2 regions of the Bacillus sp. F9_6S_D1_P_5 genome follow, and region 2 is predicted to be linked to the other one. Evidence: predicted binding sites of a transcription regulator. Region 2 holds the regulator's gene; the other holds the start of a gene.
The links. The regulator NrdR, encoded in region 2, represses ribonucleotide reductase genes. The targets are predictions, from matches to a motif close to AACACNATATATNGTGTT.
Positions count from the first base shown of each region.

Region 1 (4,436 bases), on a different contig from region 2:
AATCGAATAATACGTTGATTGGAGCTTCCGCGAAATGGAAGTGTTAAATCTTTTTTCTCGATTTCAAATCTTCCATCGACTAAAACATCCCCATAATGTAACAACTCTATCATATCATTATTTTGAGAACTCTGTATCTCTTCTAACGTATAACCTGTATACATCCATAAATTTTTTTTCATATCTTTCACTGCTTTTGCTACTTTTTTCACTTCAGCAGCTTGGAAAAATGGATCTCCACCTGAAAATGTTACATCAGTTAATGGATTACTTGCAATCTCTTTCACAATTTCTTCTACTGCCATTTCAGTTCCATTACAAATATTCCATGATTTCGGATTATGGCAACCGAAACAACGATGCGGACAGCCCGCAAAAAACACGACTGTCCGCAACCCTTCTCCATCTACTACACTATCATGAATAATGTTCATCACTTTCATTTATGTTTCACCCGATCCATCTCTTCACTACGTTTCGCACTATTCCACTTCGACATATCTCCTACAAGATAACCTGTTATACGGCGAATTCTTTCTATATTAGCCTCATCTTCATTTCCGCAGCTCGGACATTCATTTCCAATAACTCCGTGATAACTACAGCACTTACAACGGTCAACAGGATGATTAATAGAACCGTATCCAACGCCATGTTCTGCCATCGCTTGCACAATTTGTTTTAACGCCTGTTTGTTATGCATTGCTGCTCCGTCTAGTTCAATATACGTAATATGTCCCCCGTTACATAGAGCGTGGAAAGGTCCTTCTAAACGAATTTTATTTATCGCTTGCATGTTATAATAAACTGGGATATGGAATGAATTCGTATAATAATTATGGTTCGTTATACCGCTAATCACGCCAAATTCTTCCCTATCTTTTTTCACAAACTTCCCTGATAACCCTTCTGCAGGAGTTGCAATTACCGAGAAATTCAGTTCATGTTCTTCTGTCGCTTTGTCCATTCTATCCCTCATAAAGGAAATAATTTCATACCCGAGTCTCCATGATTCTTCATCTTCTCCATGATGCTTTCCTGTTAAAGCTACTAAACACTCCGCAAGACCGATAAAACCAATACTTAACGTCCCTTGCTTTAAAATGGATGCTACAGAATCTTCAGGCTGTAACTTTTCGCCACCGCGCCATACACCTTGTGAGTATAAAAATCGAAAATCTCTTGCTCGTTTCGTACATTGATACTCAAATCTCTCTAATAATTGCTGGATTCCTAAGTCTAAGTAATAATTTAACGCTTCAAAAAACGCTTCTTTTGAACCACTAATTAACGCTAATTTCACTAAATTAATAGACGTAAATGATAAATTCCCTCTTCCAATCGCCGTTTCTTCTCCATGTATGTTAGACATAACACGAGTACGACATCCCATGTAACATACTTCACTTTCCGGTCGTCCATCATAATGCACAGCATTAAATGGCGCATCTAAAAATGAAAAGTTAGGGAATAATCGTTCAGCCGTTGTCTCTAACGCTAATTCAAATAAATCGTAGTTCGGATCGCATTCTTCAAAGTTCACACCTTTTTTCATTTTAAAAATTTGAATCGGAAAAATTGGTGTTTCCCCTTTACCAAGACCAGCTTGTGTCGCTTTTAAAAGCTGTCTAACTAATAACCGTCCCTCTTTTGATGTGTCTGTTCCATAATTAATAGAAATAAACGGTACTTGCCCCCCGCCCCTACTGTGCATACTATTTGAATTATGAATGAAAGCTTCACACGCCTGATACGTATCATTTTCTGTTTCTTTCCATGCAAATTCTTCTATTTGTTCTTTCGTAAGCGGATATGACTGCAATCGTTCCTTATGTCTCGCTACTGTTTTTCTCACATACGGAGCTAAATCAATATCAAAGAGTGCAAACGATTGACCACCGTGCTGCATATTTTGATTCGCTTGAAAAATAATAGATGAAAGAGCCAATGCACTTTTAATGTCTTGCGGTTGTCTCATATGCCCATGTCCGGTATGAAAACCGTTCGCAAGCATTTGCGCTAACGGAATTTGCGAACAAGTCGTCGTTCCCGTCGCATAAAAGTCTAAGTCATGTGGATATAATATATTTTGATTTATCGCTTTTTTCACTTGATCTGACAATAAATTTTCAACAGCGTAATATTTCGCACTCTCAGATGCGAACGTTCCCATTACTCCCATCGGAGAGCGGCCATCTACATTTGCATTTTCTTGCATTAAATCCTGTTCATTGCCGTGGACAATCGTCTCAAACACTCTCATTAATTCTTCTCCACGTGTATTTTTTTGTAACATTCATAACCCTCCACCAATATGTTGTTGTCTTTTGATTAAAATGTTACTACATATAGTCTGATTGTTTCTGTGAGAAATGTAACATTCCTGTGAAATTTTTTTCACGAAATAATGAATTTTTCATTTACAAAAAAGAAATGTGCTCTTTACAAATGTATGGTACAATATACGGGAAAAACTCTTTTTACCCTTTATCAACACATTTGAATAAAGGAGACTGAACTTATGGTTACTACATATCTTTTATTTATCGTTGCCTACTTACTTGGCTCGATTCCATTTGCACTAGTCGTTGGAAAGATTGGTTATGGAATTGACATTCGTGAGCACGGAAGCGGTAATCTAGGCGGAACAAATACATTCCGCACACTAGGGAAAAAAGCAGGTTTTATCGTTACAATTGCTGACATTTTAAAAGGTACATTAGCAACAAGTCTACCGATTATTTTCGGATTAGATGTTCACCCACTATGGTTCGGATTAGCAGCTGTTCTTGGACATGTGTATCCGATTTTCGCGAAATTCCGTGGTGGTAAAGCAGTTGCAACTTCTGCTGGCGTGCTATTATGCTACTCACCAGTTGTTTTTGCAATATTAGCTGTTGTCTTTTTCAGCCTTTTATTTACAACAAGATACGTATCACTTTCTTCTATGGTAACAGCCGTCGTTGCTGTTATTGCATCAATTGTTAGCGGGGATAAAATCTTCATTATTGCGATGTGTTTATTAGCAGGTATGGTTATTTATAAACACCGTGCAAATATCGGACGAATTATAAATAAAACTGAACCGAAAGCAAACTTTTCAAAAAAGCAAAAATAAGATCGTAACCCACATAACGCAAAAAGAAAACGTGAAGCATATTAATAGCGTCTTTTTGCGTTATTTTTTATACTAAAGAAAAAGCAACATAATTTGGAGGAACTATACATGAATCTTTCCGTAACAAAAGAAGCAGCACAATGGTATAAAAACGAATTAAACTTACAATCGGGTGAAACACTACGCCTTTTCGTACAATACGGCGGTTGCAGTACGGTGCAAAAGGGACTTTCTTTAGGTATTCGTAAAGATGATCCTGCACATCCTGCTGTTCAAACTCAAGAAGAAGGTATTAACTTCTTTATTGAAGGCGATGATGAGTGGTTCTTCGATGGACATAATTTATCTGTTACATTTAACGACGGTGATGATTTCCCTCAATTTAATTATGAAAAATAAAAAAGCGTGGCAGATGCCACGCTTTTTTATTTTTTCTTAATTTCCTCATATTTCGCATACCACTCAGGATAGAACTTTTTAAATGATACGGGCCTGAATCCTTCTTTTTTCGCACAAATATTCGTCGTACTCGCAGTAATACAAAGGTCTCCATCGCCATTATAAATTTCATATCCATATACAACACGAAGCGGGCTCACAGTGTCCACCCACGTTTTCACAATTGCCTTTTCACCGTAACGCATCGCTTTACGATATGAAATTTGCAAGTCTAACACAGGAGAAATAATGCCCTCTTTCTCCATTTCAACATATGAAAACCCTAAATCTTGTATAAGTTTCGTACGGCCTAGTTCAAGCCACACTAAATAATTTGAATGGTAAACAACACCCATTTGATCTGTTTCCGCATAACGGATTTCAACTTCATGTTCTGCTACAAACATATGTATTCGCCTTCTTTCACTTCTGCTACCTTGCATACATTTAATCATAATACAGCGGAATCAAAAATAAAATAAAAACAGTGAATCTTTTACCGAAAGGAGCAAACACATGATTCAAATTGTAACTGTTCGTAGCGGGGATAGCGTATATAGCTTGGCATCAAAATACGGATCCACACCTGACGAAATAGTAAAAGACAATGGACTAAATCCAGCTGAAACACTCGTTGTTGGTCAGGCACTTATTGTGAATACGAAAGGGAATAATTATTATGTACAGCCTGGTGATAGTCTGTATCGAATCTCTCAAACATATAACGTTCCTCTCGCTAGTTTAGCTAAAGTGAATAACTTATCTTTAAAATCCATTCTCCACGTTGGACAGCAATTATATATACCGAAAGGGACGAAACGAGCAGTAGAATCCATCGCTTATTTACAACCTTCAACTATACCTATTAAAGAAAGTTTAG
Region 1 is NZ_JBTREW010000001.1:87,341-91,776, reverse strand. It holds gene nrdG (anaerobic ribonucleoside-triphosphate reductase activating protein) at 1-443, opposite strand, end outside; gene ACUXEY_RS00510 (anaerobic ribonucleoside triphosphate reductase) at 440-2,296, opposite strand; gene plsY (glycerol-3-phosphate 1-O-acyltransferase PlsY) at 2,522-3,118, shown strand; gene ACUXEY_RS00500 (HesB/YadR/YfhF family protein) at 3,227-3,517, shown strand; gene ACUXEY_RS00495 (acyl-CoA thioesterase) at 3,544-3,963, opposite strand; gene ACUXEY_RS00490 (glycosyl hydrolase family 18 protein) at 4,073-4,436, shown strand, end outside.
Region 1: a site for NrdR is predicted at 2,339-2,356, ahead of ACUXEY_RS00510 (anaerobic ribonucleoside triphosphate reductase). Genes of this name have one in related genera too.

Region 2 (4,436 bases):
AGTGAAACATGCAGATGAAGTGATAAATAATGATGACACAATTATGGAAACGAAAACACAATTGCAGGTGATTTTAAAGAATTGGAACATTATTGACTAAAAAATTGTGAAATTAATGAAAATGCTTAGTGACATATCCCCTTTTTGTGTTATACTATTATTGGGATTGGAGATAAATAGTATAACGCATTCAAGGGGGATAACATATTATGACTCGTGTGGCAATTAATGGATTTGGACGTATTGGGAGAATGGTATTTCGTCAGGCAATAAAAGAAAGCGCATTCGAAATTGTAGCAATCAATGCAAGCTATCCATCTGAAACGTTAGCACATTTAATTAAATATGATACAGTTCACGGCAAGTTTGACGGAACAGTAGAAGCATTTGAAGATCATTTATTAGTTGATGGGAAAATGATTCGCCTTTTAAACAACCGCGATCCAAAGGAATTGCCTTGGACAGATTTAGGTGTTGAAGTTGTAATTGAAGCAACTGGTAAATTTAATTCAAAAGAAAAAGCAATTCTTCACGTTGAAGCTGGAGCGAAAAAAGTTATTTTAACAGCGCCTGGTAAAAATGAAGATGTAACAATTGTAGTTGGTGTGAACGAAGATCAATTAGATATTACAAAACATACTGTTATTTCAAATGCATCTTGCACAACAAACTGTTTAGCGCCTGTTGTTAAGGTGTTAGATGAGCAGTTTGGAATTGAAAACGGTTTAATGACAACTGTTCACGCTTATACAAATGACCAAAAAAATATTGATAACCCACATAAAGATTTAAGAAGAGCGCGTGCTTGCGGACAATCAATCATTCCGACAACGACAGGTGCCGCGAAAGCGCTTGCAAAAGTTCTTCCGCACTTAAACGGAAAACTTCATGGTATGGCACTTCGTGTACCAACACCAAACGTGTCTCTTGTTGACTTAGTAGTAGATGTAAAACGTGATGTGACAGTTGAAGCTATTAATGAAGCATTCAAAACTGTTGCAAACGGTGCATTAAAAGGTATTGTAGAATTCAGCGAAGAGCCTTTAGTATCTATTGACTTTAATACAAATACACATTCAGCTATTATTGATGGTTTATCTACAATGGTAATGGGTGATCGTAAAGTGAAAGTACTTGCTTGGTATGATAACGAGTGGGGCTACTCTCGTCGTGTTGTGGATCTTGTAACGTTAGTTGTTGACGAATTAGCGAAACAAAAAAATGTGCAACATATTTAAGTGAATAAGGGAGAGGGCAAGTGAATATTTGCCCTCTTTTTTTTAATTTTTTCTGAAAAGGAAAAAATTATATAAGTATATTTTTGAAAGTGGACATACCACGAAACGTTGGAATTACTGTATTTGTGAATCATTTATTTTTTTTAGGGAAAAGTAAAGAGGAAAATATGACAGAAAATCGAAAAAACTGTTGTTGCAAAATGAAAATAAACAAAGTATACTAACACTCGTAAACTTAAGAGCTGAGGTACGTAGTCACTACTTAAAGGGTTAGGACCTCTCTGGACTAACTTTCCCCCGTGGTAGTGGAGCAAGCCAAATTGCAAATTAGTTTTCAATTCGAACAGTTAGAATAAATTTACAAGGGGGAACTGTAGAATGGATACTATGGATACGATGGGTCGTCACGTGATCGCTGAACTTTGGGATTGCGATTTCGACAAGCTTAATGACATGCCGTATATTGAACAATTATTTGTGGATGCAGCACTAAGAGCTGGTGCTGAAGTGCGTGAGGTAGCTTTCCATAAATTTGCACCACAAGGTGTAAGTGGAGTAGTAATTATCTCGGAATCACATTTAACAATTCATAGCTTTCCGGAGCACGGTTACGCAAGTATTGATGTTTATACTTGTGGGGATCGTATTGATCCAAATGTTGCTGCAGAATATATTGCAGAAGGTTTAAACGCGAAAACGCGTGAGAGCATCGAGCTTCCTCGAGGCACTGGTAGCTTCGAAATTAAGCAGAGAGAAACAAAAGCTCTTTAAAAAAGAACATAATTGATTTAAAATGTAAAGAGGTGTATAATGCACCTCTTTTTTAGTTTATAAAAAAGGGAAAATATAACGTACTCGTTAGTTGAATAAATGGAGCTCTTACGAATAAGGTAGCATTCCATCTACCATCTTATTTTCGAAAACGAGATGATAAAATAATGCGCTTCAACTTAAAGTGGTAAGAGAGTTAGAATGAGTTATATAATAATGTATATATATTGTCAGATGAAGTAAGTAGAGAAAAATAAAGAGTATAGTGTAAAGGAGTGAATATATTGCGTTGTCCATCCTGTTCTCATAATGGTACAAGAGTGTTAGATTCGCGTCCGGTAGACGAGGGGCGCTCTATTCGAAGAAGGAGAGAGTGTGAAAGCTGTTTAAGCCGCTTTACGACATTTGAAAGAGTAGAAGAGTCACCTCTTATCGTTGTAAAAAAAGAAGGTACACGAGAAGAGTTTAATAAAGAAAAGATTTTACGTGGTTTAATTAAAGCATGTGAAAAAAGACCAGTATCTTTAAGACAATTAGAAGAAGTAACTCAAAGTGTGGAACGTGAACTTCGTAATTTAGGTATATCGGAAGTGAAAAGTGATATGATTGGTGAAATTGTTATGGAAGAACTGCGTGATATCGACGATGTTGCCTACGTGCGTTTTGCTTCTGTATATCGCCAATTTAAAGATTTAAATGTATTTATTGAAGAATTAAAAGATATACTGCAAAAAGAAAGAGAGTAGAATCTGTATTGTATTCTCTTTACATACCGTAAGTAATGAGATAAGAGAGCTAGAAGCGAAAGCTAATAGCTCTTTTTCGCTAAGAAATTATATAATGAAGATTGAATGAAGTAGAGGATAGATCGGATGAGAGAAAGGAAAAGCAAGAATGGAAAAACAGTCATGGATGGAGCTATTGCCGATTGATCGTTATAAAGTAAGTGCGAAAGGGTTATTGCATAATTACGACCGAAAAGTGTTAACGATGTTGTATCAGCCGTTAATAGGTAGTAGAGCTTTTAGCTTGTACATGACGCTATGGGGAGAGTTAGAGCAAGACCGTGTGTTTGGAAAAGAGAATACGCATCATTCCCTTATGGTGACCATGCAAATGCAACTTCCCGAAGTATATGAGGAACGAGTAAAGTTAGAGGCAATTGGGCTTTTGAAAGTATATATTAAGAAAGAAAAAGATATTCGAATGTTTATATATGAGCTGCAACCACCTTTATCTCCGAAGCAGTTTTTTGATGATATTGTGTTAAGTATCTTTTTATACAATCGATTGAGTCGGACAAAATATAATCAAGTAAAGCAATATTTCTTAGAAGAAGAATTTGATTTTGTATCTTATGAAAATGTGACGCGTTCTTTTAATGATGTGTTTGGTTCATTTAATCCAGGACAGCTTGAGCATGCTCAGGAAGACCTTCGTATTCCAAAAACGACAGCAATGCCAAGTAATGAAAAGGGAGACGCTCCGAAAGTTTGGAATGATTTCTTTGATTTCTCCTTATTTGTAGATGGTTTGTCCGCTCTTGTTCCTAAAAAGGCGATTACAGATCAAGTGCGAGAATGTGTCATTACACTTGCTTACGTGTATGATGTAGATGTGTTATCAATGCAAAATATCGTTCTTGGTGCGGTGACAGAGATGCAGACAATTGATATCGAAAGGCTTAGAAAAGGAGCGCGTGATTGGTATCAGTTTGAAAACGGTCAAGCGTTACCTGTATTAAGTGAAAGAGTACAGCCTCACGCTGCACGTATGATGAAAGAGAAAGAGCCTTCTACGCAAGAAGAGATGTTAATCAAACAGTTAGAGGAAATCTCACCAAAGCAACTATTGAAAGAAATCTCTGGCGGTGCAGAGGCAACGAAAGCTGACTTGCAAATCGTTGAAGATGTAATGATCAATCAAAAATTAACGCCAGGTGTTGTGAATGTACTTATTTATTACGTTATGCTACGCTCAGATATGAAACTTGCGAAAACGTATGTGGAGAAGATTGCGGGGCATTGGGCACGTAAAAAGGTCGGTACAGTAGCTGAAGCAATGGCATTAGCGAAAGAAGAGAATCGTCAATATCAAGAGTGGGCTGAGACGAAGAAAAAAGGTCGTACGTCGAAGAAAATGGTACGACAAGAAATGGTACCAGATTGGCTGAAAGAAGAGCCGAAAGAACAATCGAAAGAAACAGTGAAGAAAGATGTAAGTAAGAAAAAAGATGCAAGTACGCTAGATGATGAACGAAAACGACTAGAAGAAGTGTTAAAAAAATATAAGCGTGATTAATAGAAGAGAATGAACGCTCTTTGAGGTGAGAAGATGGAGCATATTCAAAATTCATTTGCAAAGTTAATGGAAAATGAAAATTTTAAAAATAGATATGAAGTATTAAAGGCGGAAGTAATGGCACAT
Region 2 is NZ_JBTREW010000004.1:144,165-148,600, reverse strand. It holds gene coaE (dephospho-CoA kinase) at 1-100, shown strand, start outside; gene ACUXEY_RS07190 (glyceraldehyde-3-phosphate dehydrogenase) at 210-1,238, shown strand; gene speD (adenosylmethionine decarboxylase) at 1,626-2,009, shown strand; gene nrdR (transcriptional regulator NrdR) at 2,294-2,755, shown strand; gene ACUXEY_RS07175 (replication initiation and membrane attachment family protein) at 2,904-4,310, shown strand; gene dnaI (primosomal protein DnaI) at 4,344-4,436, shown strand, end outside.